One region of the Mesorhizobium sp. WSM4830 genome, then DNA from elsewhere that is predicted to be linked to it. Evidence: riboswitches for the same ligand, from Rfam matches in the RefSeq annotation. Region 1 holds a riboswitch; each other region holds the start of a gene.
What was found. A riboswitch is a leader RNA that binds a small molecule or an ion and turns the genes downstream of it on or off. The one in region 1 is predicted to bind thiamine pyrophosphate.
Positions count from the first base shown of each region.

Region 1 (7,289 bases):
GTCTCAAGGGGTGTGCTTCAGCTCGTACGAGTTTGACTGCCGCAACAGCGTGATTCACGTTCAGAATCGATCTCAGGTCACAAGGCGTACCGAGATGCATTGTGGCGAAAAACTAGGCAATGACTGAACACGAGGCCAAAGCTGTAAGGCGACGCATAAAAGCCGGCGACCGCCGTGCTATCGCCGCGGAACTGATTTGGTCGCTGTGGACGCTTATTTCCATGGGAACATCATTGCGCTGGCGCTCCGTCCACATTGCCTGAGGTGATTGTCCCCCGCCTGAAGGCGTGGCCGAGACAGCCGACGGTCGCGCAGTGACCCACGATCGCTGGCGGCGCGACGATCACTTTCCGGCCGAGCCATGCAGACGGATCACCGCCGCGGATCGGTTTTCGGAAAAGTCGGCTTGCAGCATCAATTTTCATGAGGTAGAATCGTTTTTCATAAGATTTGGCTCAGTCGCACCAAAATTCGATGAAAGGATCCCCTTTTCATGCCTGTGGCGCAGAAGCACCAATTTTCAGGTCCTGTTATCGTTTTTCAGGAAATCCGCCTTCCGGAGATGGTGACCCCGGCCGGGTACAGCGCCCTGATCGGAGCTTACGAGCTCGCCGTGCCCTTGCCCCGGACCCTGTCGGCCACTGGCGAGCATCATCGCATTACCGAACGGGATGGCTGGCGGATCATGACGCCCCGCCATGCCCCACATCCAACACTCGAAGGCCATCTGACCTTCGCGCTCAAGTACGAGGGGCTCGACCTTGCCGTCCTCAAACGGCTGTTCCAGGTGACCGGTCCCGCACCGATCGAGGCGCTCGTCCGTGAAAGCCCCACAGGCAGTTATGCCCGCCGCATCTGGTTTCTATCTGAATGGCTGACGGGCACACGTCTCGATCTGCCGGACGCGGCGGCCGGACGATACGTTCCGGTTGTCGATCCCGAGCTGCAGTGGCCCGGATCCGAGAAGACCGCTTCGCGCTACCGCATAAAGGACAATCTCCCCGGCACGCCTGAGTTCTGCCCCCTGGTGTTCCGAACCAAGACTCTCGAAAAATTCATTGGCCTTGAACTGCCGCGGCGCGCGGAGGCAATCGTGGCGGACGTGCCGCGCGACCTCCTTGCTCGGACCGCCGCCTTTCTTTTGCTCAAAGACTCGCGATCAAGCTATGCGATCGAGGGCGAGCGCCCGCCGCAAGATCGCATCCAGCGCTGGGGCCGCGCCATCGGCGAAGCCGGCCGCTGGCCGATCGATCGCGATGAGCTGCTACGTCTGCAAAAAATTGTACTTGGCGACGCCCGTTTCGTAAGACTTGGCTTCCGAAAAGAAGGAGGTTTCGTCGGTGAGCATGACCGAGACAACGGCACGCCCCTGCCCGATCACATCAGCGCTCGGCCCGAGGACCTGCCGCGGCTAATCGATGGAATGGCGGCCTTCGATCAGGGCCCCGCGCAAAACCTTGATGCGGTCATAGCCGCCGCAATCCTCGCCTTCGGCTTTGTCTACATCCACCCGTTCGAGGACGGAAACGGCCGCATTCACCGCTACCTAATCCACCACGTCCTTGCCACGCGCGGCTTCAATCCGCCGGGAGTGGTCTTTCCCGTCTCGGCCGCGATCCTGGACCAGATCAACGAGTACAGGGGCGTGCTCGAGAGCTATTCGCAGCGCCTTCTGCCGTGGGTGGAATGGGAACCGACGCCGCAATTCAACGTCCGGGTGCTGAATGACACCGGTGATTTCTACCGGTTCTTCGATGCGACCCCGCACGCCGAATTCCTCTATGCCTGCGTTCAGCGGACGATCGAACGGGACCTTCCCGAGGAAACCGCGTTTCTGCAGCGCTACGCCCAATTTCGGCAGCAGGTGGACGCCTTTATCGACATGCCCGAGCGGTTGGCCGCCCTGCTCTTCCGTTTCCTTCACCAGAATGGTGGCCATCTGTCGAACCGCGAGCGCGAAAAGGAATTCTCCGCGCTGACCAGTGACGAGGCAGGAAGAATCGAGGCGATCTACGCGCAAACCTTTGGTTCCCATTGAGGCGGATCGATTTTTAGTCCGACAGTTTGCGATTCCTTGTCCCTGTCTTCATCTCCCACGCTTGACTTGTCGCCGAGACATGCGCGATTTTTTCCGCACGGTCTGACCAGCCGCCGATCAGCCGCGGCCAGAACGCGCTTGACAAACCGGAGACGTCCCGTCCAACCTGACGCATTCACCAGGGGAGTCCCGGCAAGGGGCTGAGATACTGCTTGCTTTCGCGGCGCAGTGACCCGTTGAACCTGATCCAGTTCATACTGGCGTAGGGACGGTGCAAGCGCTTTGCGGGAGTTTACGCCCGAGGTCCTGTTTCGGCAGGTCGACAGAAGCGTCTCATCCTTCCGTCACAGAACTGGGTCTCCAATGCATGAGCAAAGGAGCCTCAAGATGAATGCCCTCACTCCCGCCGTCTCGACGGGACCGCTGCCCGCCTCGCGGAAAATCCACAAACCCGGTGCCATCCACCCGCAGATCAGGGTGCCGATGCGCGAAATCTCCGTCCATCCAACGGCCGGCGAGCCGCCCGTCACCGTCTACGATCCGTCCGGCCCCTATACCGACCAGACTGTCGAAACCAGCATCGAGAAGGGTCTTGCCCGGCTTCGTCACGAATGGATCACGGCGCGCGGTGACGTCGAGGCCTATGAGGGCCGCCATGTCCGGCCGGAAGACAATGGATTCGTCACGGGCGAACGCCTGACACCGGAGTTTCCAGTCCGAAACCGGCCCCTGAGGGCCAAGGCAGGCAAGGCCGTGACCCAGCTTGCCTATGCGCGTGCCGGCATCATCACGCCTGAAATGGAGTTCGTCGCCATCCGCGAGAACCTCGGCCGCGAGATCCTGCGCGGCAAGCTCGAGCGCGACGGCGAAGCCTTCGGCGCGGCGATCCCCGATTTCGTCACGCCGGAATTCGTGCGCGAGGAGGTGGCGCGCGGACGCGCGATCATTCCCGCCAACATCAACCATCCCGAAAGCGAGCCGATGATCATCGGCCGCAATTTCCTGGTGAAGATCAACGCCAATATCGGCAATTCGGCGGTCACCTCCTCGATGGCCGAAGAGGTGGAAAAGATGGTGTGGGCGATCCGCTGGGGCGCCGATACGGTGATGGACCTGTCGACCGGCCGCAACATCCACAACATCCGCGACTGGATCGTGCGCAATGCGCCGGTGCCGATCGGCACGGTGCCGCTCTACCAAGCGCTGGAGAAGGTGGGCGGCATTGCCGAGGACCTGACCTGGGAGGTCTACCGCGACACGCTGATCGAACAGGCCGAACAGGGCGTCGACTATTTCACCATCCACGCCGGCGTGCGGTTGCACTACATCCCGCTGACCGTCGACCGGGTCACGGGCATCGTCTCGCGCGGCGGCTCGATCATGGCCAAATGGTGCTTGCACCATCACCGGGAAAGCTTCCTTTACGAGCGTTTCGCGGAGATCTGCGACATCTGCCGGGCCTATGACGTGTCCTTTTCGCTCGGCGACGGGCTCCGTCCGGGCTCGATCGCCGATGCCAACGACGCGGCGCAATTCGCCGAGCTGGAAACGTTGGGCGAGCTGACGCAGATCGCATGGGCGAAGGATTGCCAGGTGATGATCGAGGGGCCTGGCCACGTGCCGATGCACAAGATCAAGCAGAACATGGACAAGCAGCTCGCTGTCTGCGGGGAGGCGCCGTTCTATACGCTTGGACCGCTGACGACCGACATTGCGCCGGGCTACGATCACATCACCTCCGGCATCGGCGCGGCGATGATCGGCTGGTTCGGCACCGCCATGCTCTGCTACGTCACGCCGAAGGAACATCTCGGCCTTCCCGACCGCAATGACGTCAAGATTGGCGTGATCACCTACAAGATCGCGGCGCATGCCGCCGACCTCGCGAAGGGCCATCCAGCGGCGAAAGTCCGGGATGACGCCCTTTCCCGCGCGCGCTTCGAGTTCCGCTGGGAAGACCAGTTCAACCTGTCGCTCGATCCCGAAACCGCAAGATCCTTCCACGACCAGACCTTGCCCAAGGAGGCGCACAAGGTGGCGCATTTCTGCTCGATGTGCGGCCCGAAATTCTGTTCCATGCGCATTTCCCATGACATCCGCGCCGAGGCACAGAAGGAGGGCATGGCGGCGATGGCGGCGAGGTACCGGGATGGCGGTGACCTCTACGTGCCGGCGGCAGAGACCGGCGCAGCGCTTATGCCTTTCGCAGGCGCATGAGCGATCATGAGGGTGCTGGTCAAAGGGGCCGGCGTCGCTGGCCTCACCGCAGCTTTCGAGCTCGCTACGCGCGGCGCGGCTGTGACCGTTGCCGAGACAAGGCACAGCCTTGGCGGCAATGCGTCATGGTTCGCCGGCGGCATGCTGGCGCCCTGGTGCGAGCGTGAAAGCGCCGAGCAGTCCGTGCTCGATCTCGGACGCAACGCCGCGGACTGGTGGGATGCGGCGACGCCTGACCAGGTGACGCGGGCCGGAACACTGGTCGTGGCCGCGCCGCGCGATACGGGCGAGCTCGACCGCTTTGCCACCCGCACGTCGGGTTATCGGCGCGTCGATGAAGATGAAATCGCGTTGCTGGAGCCCGACCTCGCCGGCCGCTTCCGCCGTGGGCTGTTCTTCCCCGACGAGGCCCATCTCGATCCACGCCAGGCGATGACGACACTTCATGACAGGCTGGCGGTGATGGGCGTCGAATTCCGCTTCGGCGTCGACGCCCGGCTTGGCTCCGGTTTCGATCGCCAGACCGACTGCACGGGGATAGGCGCGGTCGATGACCGACTGCGCGGCGTTCGCGGCGAGATGCTGATCCTGCGCACGCCCGATGTCTCACTGTCGCGCCCGGTCCGGCTGCTTCATCCACGCTTTCCGCTCTACATGGTGCCGCGCACCGACCACCGTTTCATGATCGGCGCGACCATGATCGAGAGCCGGTCCACCGGACCGGTGACGGCGCGTTCAATGATGGAGCTTTTGGGAGCGGCGTACGCTCTCCACCCGGCATTCGGTGAGGCTGGCGTCATTGAGACCGGCGCCGGTGTTCGCCCGGCCTTTCCGGACAACCTGCCACAAGTCGAGAGCCACGGAAGCACCGTCGCGATCAACGGGCTCTATCGCCACGGTTTTCTCCTCGCCCCAGCCATGGCGCGCCAGGCTGCCGACCTGGTTTTCAATCAAGACGGAACCAAGGAGCTTGCTCATGAAATTGATGGTCAACGGCGAAGCGCATGAGATTGCCGCCACCACGCTGGCCGAGCTGCTTGCCGCACTCGACTATGAAGGCGATTGGCTGGCGACGGCCGTCAACAGCGACCTCGTACACAAAGCCAATCGGGCGGAGTTCCAGTTGAGTGACGGCGACCGGATCGAAATCCTCTCGCCCATGCAGGGAGGCTAGACAATGTTCGAACTTTTCGGAATGCCCCTTCCCTCCCGGCTGCTTCTCGGCACGGCTCAATATCCTTCGCCGGCCATCCTTGCCGACGCCATCAAGGCATCGGGCACCTCGGTGGTGACCGTGTCCCTGCGGCGTGAGATGGCCGGCGGCAGGGCTGGCGAAAAATTCTGGTCGCTGATCCGCGCGCTCGGCACGAGAATCCTCCCCAACACGGCCGGCTGCCACTCCGTCAAGGAAGCGGTCACCACCGCGAAAATGGCGCGCGAGGTCTTCGGCACGAGCTGGATCAAGCTCGAAGTGATCGGCAACCACGACACGCTGCAGCCTGACGTGTTCGGCCTGGTTGAAGCCGCCCGTATCCTGTGCGAGGACGGCTTTTCAGTATTCCCCTATACCACCGACGATCTTGTTGTCGCCGAGCGGCTGCTTGCGGCGGGCTGCAAGGTCCTGATGCCGTGGTGCGCACCAATCGGTTCCGCCATCGGGCCGATCAACATCATGGCGCTACGCTCGATGCGCAGACATTTCCCCGACGTTCCCATGATCGTGGATGCCGGCCTCGGACGGCCGTCGCACGCAGCGACCGTCATGGAACTCGGCTTTGACGCCGTGCTCCTGAACACGGCGGTTGCCAAGGCGGCCGATCCGGTCGGCATGGCGCGAGCATTCGGCAAGGCGATCGAAGCCGGTCGTGAAGCCTACGGTTCGGGGCTGCTCGAGCCGCGCGAGGTCGCAGTTCCGTCGACGCCGGCAATCGGCAGGGCAGTTTTTTCATGAAGCTCGATCCCTTCTACCTGATCGTCGACAGCGCTGCCTGGATCGAGCGGCTAGCGCCGCTTGGCGTCAGGCTGGTGCAACTGCGCATCAAGACCACAGATGAGGTCAGGTTGCGCACCGAAATCCGGAAGGCGAAGGCCCTGTGCGCCGAGCACCAGTGCCAGCTCATCGTCAACGATCATTGGCGCTTGGCAATCGAGGAGGGCTGCGACTTCGTGCATCTCGGCCAGGAAGATCTGCAGACCGCCGACCTTTCAAGGATACGGTCAGCCGGTGTCAGGCTCGGGTTGAGCACGCATGATCATGTCGAGCTGGCAACCGCCATTTTTGCCGATCCCGACTATGTTGCGCTGGGTCCGATCTATCCCACCATCTTGAAGAAAATGAAGTGGGCACCGCAAGGGCTAGAGCGAATCAGCGAGTGGAAGCGGCGGGTGGCGCCAATCCCATTAATCACTATCGGCGGCCTCAACCCTGGCCGCCTCGACGGCGTCTTTGGAGCCGGCGCCGACAGCGCGGCAGTGGTCACGGACATCGCGTTGAGCTCCGATCCCGAAGCGCGCACCAGGGAGTGGATCGAAAAGACGGACCGATGGCGATGAGACGAGAACCGCATGTGCTTGTCGTTGGCGGATCGGATTCCAGCGGCGGCGCTGGAATAGCACGCGATATCGAAACGATCGCATCCATTGGCGTTCGCACCTGTCTGGCCGTCACAGCGCTAACGGTGCAAACGCACGACGCCGTGAAAGAAATCCATCATTCCCCACCAAGCCTGGTGGCTGGTCAGATGCGCGCCGCGCTGCAGGCCAAGGAAGTGGCGGCAATCAAGATCGGCATGCTCGGAACAGCCGAGACCATCGCTGCGGTTGCCGGCGTACTGCGCGAAAATCGACAGGTGCCGATAGTAATCGATCCAGTGCTGGCCTCCACCTCAGGCCGGGCTCTACTAGAACCAGGCGCTATCGCCGCCATGAAGCGCGATCTGATACCGCTTTGCTGCCTGGTCACGCCCAACCTTCCTGAACTGGCGCTCCTTATTGACTGCGAACTGGCAGTGGATGAGGACGGTGCGCTCCAACA
Region 1 is NZ_JBVVQI010000001.1:512,615-519,903, reverse strand. It holds gene AC0L2Y_RS02615 (Fic family protein) at 494-2,038, shown strand; TPP riboswitch at 2,209-2,325, shown strand; gene thiC (phosphomethylpyrimidine synthase ThiC) at 2,426-4,255, shown strand; gene thiO (glycine oxidase ThiO) at 4,262-5,263, shown strand; gene thiS (sulfur carrier protein ThiS) at 5,232-5,429, shown strand; gene AC0L2Y_RS02595 (thiazole synthase) at 5,433-6,206, shown strand; gene AC0L2Y_RS02590 (thiamine phosphate synthase) at 6,203-6,808, shown strand; gene AC0L2Y_RS02585 (hydroxymethylpyrimidine/phosphomethylpyrimidine kinase) at 6,799-7,289, shown strand, end outside.

Region 2 (7,289 bases), on a different contig from region 1:
TAGGCTGGGCTTTGGAGGGTGCCGCAGGCGCTCTTTTGCTCGTTGCAGCTGCGGGAATATTGTTGCCGGTCCGTCCATGGGAAGAAACGGATCAGGAGAGTTCGGATTTTCACCCGCCGGAGCTGGCACTCGAGTTGAAGCCTAGGAGTGGCCCCATAGTGGTCAAGGTCGAGTATCTTATATCCGAAGAGAATATCGAGACCTTTCTGGGCTACATGCGCACAAGGCGCCATGTTCAGAGCCGTGCCGGTGCGCGAAACTGGACACTCCAGCGCAATCTTCAAACGCCTTCGATTTGGACAGAGACATTCCGCACGCCAACCTGGATGGACTTTCTTCGCCTGAATCATCGGCTCACGGCAGCGGATAAGGAAGTCGGCCAGCGTCTCCTGGCACTGCATGATGGAGAGCGTCCTCCGCAAACAGTGCTTTCGATCGAACGAACCACTGAGGCAGCTCGTACCCGTGCCTCAACAATCGTTTCTCGTCCTCCCAGGTGACGTGATCACGAAGGCGATCGCATCGTGCATTGGGATCTGCCGCGCCGGTCGACTTCGAGCAGCGCGAAGACCGCATCGCCAGTAGGCGAGGCAATGCGTCCGGCGCTCTCTTGCGAATACCCATGCCGCCGCGGGCCCTTGAGGGCGGGGGCAGGAACGGTCGGTTCTGGGCCATCTTCGAGGCGGCGCTCGACGGCAAGAAGGAGGGCATGGGTCTCGAACGCTGGTGCGCGGCCTGCGCACAAGCCGATCAGCATCACCTTCGACGTGCGCTTCAGCCAGCGCTTTGCGGCTCAGAGACCTGCAGGAGGATCTGACCCGCTATCAGCTGGCGCTGGGCCAGCCAGAACCAGGCCCGTTCGAGGACATGATCAAGCATTTCGAATTGCAGCCTGACGAGAGCACTTCGCCCTTCGTGACAGAGCGATCATCGGCAACCTTCGGAAATTTGCCGATAGCGAGGCGTCGTCGTCAACAGAACATTTCGGACGAAGGCCGCCAAGGGACGTGCTACGTCCACGCAAATAGGCGAGATCCGTTGCCGTCTCGGTGTTCGTCTCGACGGCATGCGTCGCAGCGAGGAGTTCGGCTGATTTCAATGAGCGGCGGCGTGGTGCGTCGACCCTCCTCGATCGTTCTTTCGTAACCCTCTCTTCGCCCTGCAAGCGGAAGCGCACCAATGCGGCTCATGTCATCCACTGCCTAGGTAATCCATCGCGTTCAGAGGTCGCGTTTCGGCGCCATTTCCCCCGGCTCGCCTCTTGGCGAGGCTTGGCGTGGTCGCGCTGGATAACACGCCGGCCCCATCCGTCCGGCTCCGTGTCGGCGATCGCGCTATGGGATCCGTCGCCGGTCTTCCGATGGAATTGAGGGCCTGTGACGATGGCAGACCCGGTTCGATCGAGAAGCCTTCCGCTGCTGTCAGCCAGCCTGCATCGTATTCAAACGCAGCGCACTCGGGCGCGCCCTGCTGGTCATAGCGCAACGTGCCCAGAGGCGTCGCTTCGTCGGCTGACAGCGAACAAATGCTGACGGTATCGAACGAAAGTGTCACATATCGAACATACGAACCATGTCCGAAACATCTGTTTTTCGTGCTCAGCGTGACCCCCAAAAGCAAAAAAGAAGAGAGCACGACGAAGTTTCGCCGGGCATTTAAGTGTCAGCGCGAGCTACCTCTTCAGTATGGCACGTCGCTTGCTGCTCTGCATCGAACGCCGACGCCCAACCCACAAATAGCAGAGATGAATAATGGCGATTTGTTCAGAAGTGCTGAATCTAACTGAGTGGCTGAACAGCAGTGTGGAAGCGCAGCGGGGCAAAGCAATAGGCGTCCTGCCTTTCTTTGAGCCTGACACAGGTCGAATCCAACCTTTTTCGGGCAATGCATGACCAAGCATAGTTGTTCTTCCGTAAATCTCCAGTCGTTTGAGCAGTTCGTTTTTGTGCAACAAAAGTTTCAAACGTTCAATTGCGCACTTTTAGCATTCACGAGAACTCATCTTGATGATTATCTTTTAACCTTTGAATGGAGATCCGGAATGAACGTAAGCAGCCTTCTTCTCGGCTCAGTTGCGGCCCTGATCTCCGTTTCCGTCGCTCGCGCGGCGGACCAAGTCTCTGCGCCGGACCCGACCGAATACGTCAAGATCTGCGACGTCTACGGTTCGGGCTACTTCCATATCCCCGACACCGAGACCTGCCTGCGCATCGGCGGCTACATCCGTTACGACGTCGGCCTCGGCGATGTCCGATCCTATGACGGGGCAAGAACCACCGATGGGAGCCCTGGCGAGGCTCGGGGCACCTGGCGAAACAACACGCGTTTCACGTTCAAAACTTGGACGCGCCAGGAGACCGAACTCGGCGCACTGAAGACCTATACTGAAAACCGCGTGAACTTCGGCAACCGCAACGCTCATCCGGGTCCGGACAGCCCTCAGAACTATGGCTTCAACAGCGGCGTCAAGTTGGCTTCCGCCTGGATTCAGCTTGGTGGCCTCCGAGTTGGTAAGGACGAGTCGGCCTTCGACACGTTTACAGGCTACGCCGGGAACGTCCTCAATAACGTACTCGTTCCGTACGGCGACTTCGATACCAACGTGGCCCAGTATTACTTCGATGCCGGCAATGGCTTTTCGGCTCTGGTTTCACTTGAACAAGGGTCGGGTGTAGTCGGTACTATCGACAGCCATGTTCCGCACGTCGTCTTCGGCGTAAAACAGACGCAGGGCTGGGGCGCGATCACCGGCGTAATCGCCCGTGACAGCAACTACGATGCTTTGGCCGGCAAGGTCCGCGTCGATTTCAATGTCACAGATGACCTGTCGCTATTCGGAATGTTCGGCTATGGCTCCATTGGCAATCTCAATGATGACCCAACCAATGCAGTCGCCGCTCACGGTCGCGGCTTCTACAAAACTTGGAGCGGCAACTGGGCTTTCTGGGCCGGCTCCACTTACACACTCAACGAGAAAACTTCGTTCAACCTTCAGGTCTCGGGTGATCAGTTCTGGAACTCTGGTGTGGCTGCAAACGTCGCCTACTTGGTCGTTCCAGGTTTCACAGTCACAGCCGAAGTCGACTACGACCACTACAGCAACTTCGGCGCCGGCGCGGTCGACCATTCCCGCGTGAACTGGACTCACGTCGGCAAAAAGAACAGCCTCGGCGGCATACTCCGATTCCAAAGCTCATTTTAAACAACTCCATCTGGTGTCGGCGCCCCAGCGGATCGCCCGAAGGCGATTTACGCGCAAACCTTCGGTGCCGATTGAAGGCGTAATCATCATAAGGACCGATCTTTAGTTCAACCGTTTGCGACCCCTTATCCCTGTCTTCGTCTCCAACGCCTGGTTTGTCGCCGACATATGGTCTGACCGGCTACCGATCATCGCCTCGGCCCGAATGCGCTTGACAAATCGGCGCCGGCCCGTTCAACCTGAAGCATTCACCAGGGGAGTCCCGGCAAGGGGCTGAGATACTGCTGGCTTTCGCGGCGCAGTGACCCGTTGAACCTGATCCAGTTCATACTGGCGTAGGGACGGTGCAAGCGCTTTGCGGGAGTTTACGCCCGAGGTCCTGTTTCGGCAGGTCAACAGAAGCGTCTTTTCATCCTTCCGGCACAGAACTGGATCTCCAATGCTTGAGCAAAGGAGCCTCAGATGAATGCCCTCACTCCCGCCGTCTCGACGGGACCGTTGCCCGCCTCCCGGAAAATCCACAAGCCCGGTGCCATCCACCCGCAGATCAGGGTGCCGATGCGCGAAATCTCCGTCCATCCGACGGCCGACGAGCCGGCCGTCACCGTCTACGATCCGTCCGGCCCCTACACCGACCCGACCGTCGAAATCAGTATCGAAAAGGGTCTTGCCCGGCTTCGTCACGAATGGATTTCAGCGCGCGGTGATGTCGAGGCTTATGAGGGCCGCCACATCCGGCCGGAGGACAACGGATTTGCGGCGGGCGAGCGCCTGACGCCGGAGTTTCCCATTCGCAGCCGGCCACTCAGGGCCAAGCAGGGCAAGGCGGTGACCCAGCTTGCCTATGCGCGCGCCGGCATCATGACGCCTGAAATGGAGTTCGTCGCCATCCGCGAGAATCTTGGTCGTGAGATGCTGCGCGGCAAGCTTGAGCGCGACGGCGAGGCATTTGGCGCCGCTATCCCCGACTTCGTCACACCGGAATTCGTGCGCGAGGAAGTGGCGCGCGGACGGGCGATCATTCCCGCCAACATCAATCATCCCGAGAGCGAGCCGATGATCATCGGCCGCAATTTCCTGGTCAAGATCAACGCCAATATCGGCAACTCGGCGGTCACCTCCTCGATGGCCGAAGAGGTCGACAAAATGGTCTGGGCGATCCGCTGGGGCGCCGATACGGTGATGGACCTGTCGACCGGCCGCAACATCCACAACATCCGCGACTGGATCGTTCGCAATGCGCCGGTGCCGATCGGCACGGTGCCACTTTACCAGGCGCTGGAAAAGGTTGGTGGCATCGCCGAGGACCTGACCTGGGAGGTCTACCGCGACACGTTGATCGAACAAGCCGAACAGGGTGTCGACTATTTCACCATCCACGCCGGCGTGCGGCTGCATTACATCCCGCTGACCGTCGACCGGGTCACGGGCATCGTCTCGCGCGGTGGCTCGATCATGGCCAAATGGTGCCTGCACCATCACCGCGAAAGCTTCCTCTATGAGCATTTCGAGGAGATCTGCGACATCTGCCGCGCCTATGACGTGTCCTTCTCGCTCGGCGACGGCCTTCGTCCGGGCTCGATCGCCGATGCCAATGATGCGGCGCAATTCGCAGAGCTGGAGACCCTCGGTGAGCTGACGAAGATCGCCTGGGCCAAAGATTGCCAGGTGATGATCGAAGGCCCTGGCCACGTGCCTATGCACAAGATCAAGCAGAACATGGACAAGCAGCTCGCCGTCTGCGGCGAGGCGCCGTTCTATACGCTTGGACCGCTGACGACCGACATCGCGCCGGGCTATGACCACATCACCTCAGGTATCGGCGCTGCCATGATCGGCTGGTTCGGCACAGCCATGCTCTGCTACGTCACGCCGAAGGAACATCTCGGCCTTCCCGATCGAAACGACGTCAAGACCGGCGTGATCACCTACAAGATCGCGGCTCATGCCGCCGACCTGGCTAAGGGGCATCCGGCGGCGAAGGTCAGGGATGATGCCCTTTCGCGCGCTCGCTTCGAGTTCCGCTGGGAGGACCAGTTCAACCTGTCGCTCGATCCGGAAACCGCGCGGTCCTTCCATGACCAGACCTTGCCCAAGGAGGCGCACAAGCTGGCGCATTTCTGCTCGATGTGCGGGCCGAAATTCTGTTCGATGCGCATTTCCCACGACATCCGCGGCGAGGCGCAGAAGGAGGGCATGGCGGCGATGGCGGCGAAATATCGCGAAGGCGGCGATCTCTACGTGTCCGCGGATGAGACCGGCGCATCGTTTATGCCGGAGGCGCATGAGCCGTCATGAGGGTGCTGGTCAAAGGGGCGGGTGTCGCCGGCCTCACCGCTGCCTTCGAGCTCGCCACGCGCGGCGCGGCGGTGACAGTTGCCGAGGTAAGAGATGCCCTCGGCGGCAATGCGTCGTGGTTCGCCGGCGGCATGCTGGCGCCCTGGTGCGAGCGTGAAAGCGCCGAGCAGTCCGTGCTCGATCTCGGACGCAACGCCGCGGACTGGTGGGATGCGGCGACGCCTGACCAGCTCACACGGGCCGGAACAATGGTTGTGGCCGCGCCTCGTGACAACGGCGAACTCGAGCGGTTCGCCAGCCGCACCTCGGGGCAAAAGCGCGTCGATGAAGACGAAATCGCGTTGCTGGAGCCCGACCTCGCCGGCCGCTTCCGTCGTGGATTGCTCTTCCCCGACGAAGCCCATCTCGACCCGCGCCAGGCGATGGCGGCACTGCATGACAGACTGGCAGAGATGGGCGTCGAGTTCCGCTTCGGCGCCGACGCCCGGCTTGGCTCCGGTTTCGATCGCCGGATCGACTGCACGGGGATTGCCGCCGTCGACGACCGACTGCGCGGCGTTCGTGGCGAGATGCTGATCCTGCGCACGCCGGATGTCTCGCTCTCGCGCCCGGTCCGGCTGCTTCATCCGCGCTTTCCGCTCTACGTAGTGCCGCGAACTGACCACCAATTCATGGCCGGCGCGACGATGATCGAGAGCCAGTCCGCTGGACGGGTCACGGCGCGTTCCATGATGGAGCTTTTGAGCGCGACCTATACCCTCCATCCGGCCTTTGGTGAGGCCGAGATCGTTGAAACCGGTGTCGGCGTCCGTCCAGCCTTTCCCGACAATCTGCCGCGTGTCGAAGCACGCGGAAACACCGTCGCGATCAACGGGCTTTATCGCCATGGCTTTCTTCTCGCTCCCGCCATGGCGCGCCAGGCGGCCGAACTCGTCTTCAGTCATGACAAAACCTTGGAGCTCGCCAATGAAACTAATCGTCAACGGCCAAGCGCTTGAGATTGACGCCTCAACGCTGGCCGAACTGCTTGCCGCGCTCGACTACGAAGGCGATTGGCTGGCGACGGCCGTCAACAGCGACCTCGTGCACAAAGCCAACCGGGCGGAGTTCCAGTTGAGCGACGGCGACCGGATCGAAATCCTCTCACCTATGCAGGGAGGCTAGCATGTTCGAGCTTCTCGGGACGACGCTTCCCTCTCGGCTGTTTCTCGGCACGGCTCAATATCCATCGCCCGCCATCCTTGCCGATGCGGTCCAGGCATCGGGCACCTCGGTGGTGACCGTATCCCTGCGGCGTGAGATGGCCGGCGGCAGGGACGGCGAAAAGTTCTGGTCGCTGATCCGCTCGCTTGGCACAAGAATCCTGCCCAACACGGCCGGCTGCCACTCCGTCAAGGAAGCGGTCACAACGGCGAGAATGGCGCGCGAGGTGTTCGCGACGACCTGGATCAAGCTCGAGGTGATCGGCAACCACGACACGCTGCAGCCTGATGTGTTCGGCCTGGTCGAAGCTGCCCGCATCCTGTGCGAGGACGGCTTTTCGGTGTTCCCCTATACCACCGACGACCTTGTTGTCGCCGAGCGGCTGCTGGAGGCGGGCTGCAAGGTCTTGATGCCGTGGTGCGCACCGATCGGTTCCGCTCTCGGACCGATCAACATAACGGCTCTGCGCTTGATGCGCGGACATCTCCCTGGCGTCCCGCTGATTGTGGACGCTGGCCTCGGGCGGCCGTCGCATGCGGCAACCGTCATGGAAATCGGCTTTGACGCCGTGCTCCTGAACACGGCA
Region 2 is NZ_JBVVQI010000019.1:51,466-58,754, forward strand. It holds gene AC0L2Y_RS22615 (MFS transporter) at 1-500, shown strand, start outside; gene AC0L2Y_RS22620 (porin) at 2,042-3,202, shown strand; TPP riboswitch at 3,446-3,562, shown strand; gene thiC (phosphomethylpyrimidine synthase ThiC) at 3,665-5,500, shown strand; gene thiO (glycine oxidase ThiO) at 5,497-6,498, shown strand; gene thiS (sulfur carrier protein ThiS) at 6,467-6,664, shown strand; gene AC0L2Y_RS22640 (thiazole synthase) at 6,666-7,289, shown strand, end outside.
Region 2: it holds a riboswitch for thiamine pyrophosphate, as region 1 does, so the genes downstream of both, thiC (phosphomethylpyrimidine synthase ThiC) here and thiC (phosphomethylpyrimidine synthase ThiC) in region 1, are expected to answer to the same signal.

Region 3 (7,289 bases), on a different contig from region 1:
GTCGCCGCACCCTCGGCGCCGCGATGACCACGAAAGCGCTGGCGCATGGTCTGCAACTCACCGAGCCGGCGCATGTTGCGCTTGCGCCGTGCTGTCACGCCATAGCGCAGCCAGTGCTCCTCGCGCACGATCTGGCGACCGAGCTTGTGCTGCTCGCGCTCTTCCTCCTCCAGCACCGTGTCGCGCCATTCCTCGAAAAAGGCAAAGCCCTTGTCGAGACGGCGGGTCTGGCCGCGGTCGAGCCAGATTGTGGCGCGCGACACGCGCTCGAGAAAACGACGGTCATGCGAGATGACGACCAGTGCCGAGGAGGTGCGGGCAAGCTCCTCCTCCAGCCATTCGATAACCGAAAGGTCAAGATGATTGGTCGGCTCATCGAGGAGGAGAATGTCGGGCTCCGGCGCCATGACGCGGGCGAGGGCGGCGCGCCGCGCCTCGCCGCCGGAGAGGTCGTTCGGCCGCTCCTCGCCGGTCAGGCCGAGATGCTCCATCAGATAGGTGGCGCGGTAGGGATCGTCGGCGGGTCCGAGCCCTGCCTCGACATAGGCGCGGACGGTCGCAAAGCCGTCCATGTCGGGAATTTGCGGCAAGTAGCGCACGGTCGCCGAAGGCTGGCGGAAGACTTCGCCGTCCTGCGGTTCGATCAGCCCGGCGGCAATCTTGAGGAGCGTCGACTTGCCAGAGCCGTTGCGGCCGACCAGGGCGATCTTGTCGCCAGCTGAGGCCGTCAGGGCGGCACCGTCTAGCAGCGGCGTGCCGCCGAAGGTCAGCTTTATCCCGTCGAGATTGAGAAGTGGCGGCGCCATGTCAGCTTTCGGGTAGGGGAAAAGGATGCGCGAGCAGCAGCGCGCGGCCGCTGGCCAGCGCGATTTCCAGCCGGCCCCTGACCTCGTTGGAAATGGTCAGCGACGAGCCGAACGCGACCTCGACATGGTCGAGCGGCCATTTGGCACCGGTGACGCTCAGGCCGGCGAGATCGGAGAAGCCGAGCACCGAAAACAGCGTGCCGTCGGCATAGTCGAAGTCAGTCTTTCCCGGCAGCAAGGGAATGCCTTCCTGCGCGCCGCTGGTCAAAAGCACTTCCGTCCCGCCTTCCGCCAGCCGGACGCTCAGCGCCAGATGCAGGAAGATGTGGTCGGTGCGTTTGCCGCCGAAGGCGCCTGCGAGCACAAGGCTGGTCGCACCGCATTCGAGTGCGGCGGCGATAGCGAGTTCACCGTCGGTCTTGTCTTTTTCGGCGGGAAACACCTGCCGTGGCACGGCGGCCAGATCCTCCGGCAAATCGGCAGGCACCGAATCGAAATCGCCGATCCAGAGTTCCGGCCTGAGGCCCAGCATGCGCGCATGGCCGATGCCGGCATCCGCGGCGATGACGCGCGAGCCTTCGACCTGGCGGTCGAGCAGCGGCGTGCGGATGAGATCGCCGCCAAGCAGGATGGTGAATTTGCTCATATCTCGTGGCCCTTACCAGCCCTGCCCCGGAAACGGAAGATGAAACGGCAGAAGGCTGGGCTTTGGATGTCCGGCAAACTTCCGCTTGCGCAGCACTTCGGCCGGGCCTATGTGTCGCAACGCTCTAACGGGGTGCCGGACGCGATTTTCGCGGACCGGCTGAGAGGCAAGACTGCCAACCCGCTGAACCTGATCCGGTTTGTACCGGCGGAGGGATTAGACGTTTCGGACAGCCCGACGCCTCAATTCCTTTCAACGCGAACGAAGGAGGCGCCGATGCGCGGTTTTTTTCACTCTGTTGTCTCGATTATCCTGCTTGCGGCATCCGCGCTCGCCCTGCCAGGGCAGGCATCGGCACAGGATAAGCTGACCGTCTATACCTATGAAAGCTTCACCGCCGATTGGGGTCCGGGACCCGCTGTGACGAAGGCCTTCGAGGCCGAATGCAGCTGCGTCGTTGAATTCGTCTCGGTCGCCGACGGCGTAGCGCTGCTCAATCGTGTGAAGCTGGAAGGCGCCGCGACCAAGGCCGATATCGTGCTTGGCCTCGATACCAATTTGACCGCCGACGCCAAGGCAACCGGCCTGTTTTCGCCACACGGCGCCGTGTCGGGCGTCAGCGTCCCGGGAGCCTGGAGCGACGATATTTTCGTGCCGTTCGACTATGGCTATTTCGCCGTCGTCTACGATACCGAAAAACTGAAGAGCCCGCCGAAAAGCCTCAGGGAATTGGTCGAGGGCAATGCCGGCGACAAGATCGTCATCCAGGATCCGCGCACCTCTACGCCGGGCCTTGGCCTGCTGTTGTGGGTCAAGTCGGTCTATGGCGACAAGGCGCCCGAAGCCTGGGCCAAGCTCAAGGCGAAGGTGCTGACGGTGACGCCAGGCTGGAGCGAGGCCTACGGCCTGTTCACCAAGGGCGAGGTGCCGATGGTGCTGTCCTACACCACCTCGCCGGCCTACCACATGGTCGCCGAAAACACCGAGCGCTACCAGGCAGCGTCCTTCGAGGAGGGCGAATATCTGCAGATCGAGGTTGCGGGGATCACCACCAAGGGCGCGAAGAACCCGCTGGCGGAAAAGTTCATTGCCTTCATGACCGGACCGAAATTCCAGGATGTCATTCCCGAAACCAACTGGATGTTCCCGGCCGGCAAGACCGACAAGCCGCTCAATCCGGCGTTCGACAAGCTTGTCAAACCGACCAAGACCTTGCTGTTCAGCCCGGAGGAAGTCGCGGCCAACCGCAAGGCCTGGGTCGATGAGTGGCTTGCGGCGATGAGCAAGTAGTCGTGGCGAGCTGATCAAGGTGGTCACTCTACGGCGCCCCCCTCTGTCCTGCCGGACATCTCCCCCACGAGGGGGGAGATTGGCAGCTTCGGCGTCTCGCTCAGTCCTGCAACGTTGGAAATTGGCTAAGGCCGAAGTGACAGCCGATCTCCCCCCTCGTGGGGGAGATGTCCGGCAGGACAGAGGGGGGCGCGAAGGAACGCTGTCCTCGCTAAGAATCTCGAATCGGGCGGTGTAGCGTGCAACGCGCGTCATCAGTGGACTCCCGCGTCACTGCCGGCATCGTCGCGCTCGCAGCCATCGCGCTGCTGATCGGCGGGGCGTTCGCAGGTCTCATCCTGCAAGCCATGCGCGACCCGTCCGGCGCCGGCGCCGCTTTCGATTCCTATCTCTTGCGCGTCGCCCGTTTCACGCTCTGGCAGGCAGTCCTTTCGACCCTGCTCTCCGTTGCACCGGCGCTGTTCGTCGCGCGCGCCCTGTCGCGGCATCCACAGTTTCTCGGGCGAGGCTTTATCCTGCAGCTTTTCGCCCTGCCGCTGGCGCTGCCGGCCATTGTTGCCGCACTCGGTGTCCTGGCGCTCTACGGCCGTGCCGGGTATTTTGCCGGCACGCTGGGCGCGCTAGGCGGCCAGAGCTGGCCCGGCATCTACGGCCTGTCGGGCATCCTCGTTGCCCATGTCTTCTTCAACCTGCCGCTGGCAACGCGGCTGTTCCTGGAAGCATTGCAGACCGTGCCGGCCAACCAATGGCGGCTGGCGAGCCAGCTTGGCATGGGCGCTGCGCCGGCCTTTCGGCTGATCGAATGGCCGCCGCTGCGTGCGGCCCTGCCGGGCATCGCCGGGCTCGTTTTCATGCTGTGCATCACCTCTTTCACCATCGTGCTTACGCTCGGCGGCGGACCCAGCGCGACGACGCTGGAGGTTGCCATCTACCAGGCGCTGCGTTTCGACTTCGACCCGGCGCGGGCGGTGACGCTGACCTTGTTGCAAATTGCGCTGACCTTCGTGGTCGTGCTGGCACTGACACGGCTCGGCGCCAATGTGACCGGCGACGCCAATCTGCCGGTGGCGCCGCGCCGGTATTTTTCAGCCGGTGCGGCCGAGACCGTGCTGAACGCGCTGGTGATCGGGCTGGCATTGCTGTTTGTCGCCGGGCCGATGGCGGCGACGCTGGCAGCCGGGCTTGGCGCCGATCTCGGTCGACTGGCCGGCGAGAGCGCGGTGCGGCAAGCGACGGCGACCAGTGCTGGACTCTCCCTCTTGTCGGCGCTGCTCTCTGTGGCATTGTCGCTGTCGCTGGTCATGGCGCGCCGGGCGCTGGCGCTCACCCGGCGGACAGGCCGGCGGACACTGCTCGAACATCTGGCCGACACCGGTGCGGGGTTCGTCCTGGTGGTGCCGCCCATCGTCATCGGCGCCGGCTGGTTCCTGCTCTTGCGCGCCGTCAGCGATGTCTTTGCGATCGCCCCTGTCATGGTGGTTGCGGTCAATGCGGTGATGGCGATGCCGTTCGCCATCCGCGCCATCCGCCCTGCCTATGACGCGGCGAGCGAACGCCACGAACGGCTCTGTGCACAGCTTGGTATCTCGGGCTGGAACCGGTTGCGGCTGGTCGACTGGCCGTCGCTGCGGCGGCCGCTCGCCACCGGATTCGCTTTCGCCATGGCGCTGTCGCTCGGCGATCTCGGCGTCATTGCGCTGTTCGGCAGCGATTCCGTGCAGACCTTACCCTATCTGCTGCTGGCGCGCATGGGCAGTTACCGCACCGAGGATGCGGCCGGGCTGGCGCTGCTGCTCGGCCTTGTCTGCCTGGCGCTGGTGCTGACCGCGGACTGGCTGGGAAAGAGGGAGAAATCATGATGCCGATCAGCCCGGAACGGTCGATTTCGGTGGAAAAAGGCGCGGCGGTGCGGCTCGACAACGTCTCGTTCAGCTATGGTGAAACGCCGCTCATGTTCGATGTCGATTTCCCGGCGTCGGAGATCACCGCCATCATGGGGCCGAGCGGGTCGGGAAAGTCGACGCTGCTCAATCTGGCGGCCGGTTTCGAGACGCCGCGGTCGGGCCGCGTGCTGATCGGCGGCGCCGACGTCAGCACTGCGCCGCCTTCAGCGCGGCCGGTATCGATGGTGTTCCAGGAAAACAACCTGTTTGCCCATCTGTCCGTCGGGCAGAATGTTGGGCTCGGCCGCTCGCCTTCGCTCAGGCTGAGCGAGGCTGACCGCGCCGCAATCGCCGCAGCGCTGAAGCGCGTCGGCCTTGCCGGCAAGGAAAGCCGGCTGCCGAGCGAACTCTCCGGCGGCGAGCGGCAGCGCGTCGCGCTCGCCCGGGTCCTGGTGCGCGACCGGCCGGTGCTGTTGCTCGATGAGCCGTTCGCTTCGCTCGGACCGGCACTGCGCGACGACATGCTCGACCTGGTGGCCGACGTCCATTCGGAGCAGCGCATGACGGTGCTGTTCGTCACGCACCAGCCGGACGATGCGCGCCGCATCGGCCAAAACATGGTTTTCCTGGATGGTGGCACGGTTGCCGCGACGGGCACCGCCGCCGATTTTTTCGTCGGGGCTGGCCCGGAGGCATTCCGACGCTATATCGGCTCGGGTCCGTTTGCGGCTGGATCACGAGATGTTGCCCGGAAGCGGACATAATTTATGGTCAAACCGGCGGAAGGCGAAGCGGCGCTTGCTTGCCATGGTCGAGGTAGTGTGGCTAGGTCCCCAGGAGCTGGTCCGGCCTAGACCGTGATTTGGCCTTGCTGCCTCGTATCTGTCGGACGCACGAAGGACGCCGTAGCACTTGATTTTGCGCGTGATGCTTTCCGGAAATCGCGCCCGATTTTCGCGATCACGTCCCAGGACTTGAAAGGAAGCCGATCTGCCGACCGGCATCGACAATCGGAGAGTGAAACCGCTGGCGCGCTTTCTGGCGCTGGCCGGTCTTGCCTTGGCGCTGGCAAGCTGCCAGATGTTCACGCCTCCCGACGTGCAGGAATCGGGCTTCCAGCCCTCCGACAAGCCGATCACGGTCGACAATGTCGCCGCCAACAGCAAGCTCGCCCAACTGGCGAAGGCGCAGCACCCGCGCATCCTTGCCACCTATGGCGGTGAGTATTCCGACCCCAAGCTCGAGCGCATGGTGGCCAAGATCGTCGGCAGACTGACCGTGGTGTCGGCCAACCCGACCCAGACCTACCGCATCACCATCCTCAACTCGCCCAACGTCAATGCCTTCGCGCTGCCGGGCGGCTATCTCTACATCACCCGCGGCCTGCTGGCGTTGGCCAATGATTCAGCCGAGCTTGCCGCCGTCATTGCGCATGAAATGGGCCACGTTACGGCCAACCACGGCCTGCAGCGCCAGCAGTTGGAGGCCGAAGAGGGGTTGGCGACCAAGGTCGTTTCTGACGTGCTCGGCGACAACCCGACGGCCAAGGCGGCGCTGATCCGCGGCAAGCTGAGGCTGGCCCAGTTCTCGCGCAATCAAGAGCTGGAGGCCGATGCCATCGGCATCAAGTCGATCGGCGAAGCCGGTTTCGATCCCTACGCCGCCGGCCGCTTCCTGCAGTCGATGTCGGCCTATACCGATTTCCGCTCGATCAGCGGCGCCACCGACGCCAGCCTCGACTTCCTGGCGACGCACCCCAACACGCCGCAGCGTATCGATCTCGCGCAGCGCCACGCCCGCCAGTTCGGCGCGCCCGGTGTCGGGTCGCGCGACCGCGATTCATTTCTTGCCGGCGTAGACGGGCTGCTTTACGGCGACACGCCGGAGGAAGGCTATGTGCGCGGTGAAACCTTCCTGCATCCTGGCCTCGGCGTGTCGTTCTCGGTGCCTAACGGCTTCATCATCGACAATTCGGCGGCGGCGGTGACGGCGACAGGCCCGGGCGACATGGCAATCCGCTTTGACGGCGTGTCGATCGACAAGGACCGCTCGCTGACCGACTACATCCGCAGCGGCTGGGTCGCCGGCCTCGACGACAGCAGCGTTCGCCAGGAAACGATCAACGGCAACGAAGCGGCAACCGCGCATGCCAGCGCCGATGGCTGGCAATTCGACATTGCGGTGATCCGCGCCGGCGGCCAGGTCTACCGCTTGCTGACCGCTGCACCGTCAGCCAGCACCTCGCTGAGCACGGTGGCGCGCTCGGTCAGCGGCTCGTTCCGCATCCTGAGTGCTGCCGAGAAGGCAGCGCTGAAGCCGCTGCGTATCCGCATCGTCACGGTGCAGCCCGGCCAGACAATGGGCTCGCTGGCCGCACAGATGGTCGGCGTCGACCGCAAGCTGGATTTGTTCAGGGTACTGAACGCGCTGTCGCCGGGTGCCGCGGTTTCAGCCGGCGACAAGGTCAAGATCGTCACCGACAAATAGCAGCCGACGCGATTCAGGCTGCGAGAAATTCCGGATTCTGCTTCACCAGCGCCGCCTTGAGCTTTTCCATGGCGCGCGCCTCGATCTGGCGGACACGTTCCTTGGAGATGCCGAGCGTCTCGCCGAGCGCTTCGAGCGTCGCGCCCTCGTCGCTTAGCCGGCGCTCTTCGATAATCC
Region 3 is NZ_JBVVQI010000037.1:14,421-21,709, forward strand. It holds gene AC0L2Y_RS30090 (ABC-F family ATP-binding cassette domain-containing protein) at 1-806, opposite strand, end outside; gene AC0L2Y_RS30095 (thiamine diphosphokinase) at 808-1,452, opposite strand; TPP riboswitch at 1,571-1,685, shown strand; gene thiB (thiamine ABC transporter substrate binding subunit) at 1,729-2,742, shown strand; gene thiP (thiamine/thiamine pyrophosphate ABC transporter permease) at 3,000-4,601, shown strand; gene thiQ (thiamine ABC transporter ATP-binding protein) at 4,598-5,389, shown strand; gene AC0L2Y_RS30115 (M48 family metalloprotease) at 5,643-7,112, shown strand; gene AC0L2Y_RS30120 (RNA polymerase factor sigma-32) at 7,126-7,289, opposite strand, start outside.
Region 3: it holds a riboswitch for thiamine pyrophosphate, as region 1 does, so the genes downstream of both, thiB (thiamine ABC transporter substrate binding subunit) here and thiC (phosphomethylpyrimidine synthase ThiC) in region 1, are expected to answer to the same signal.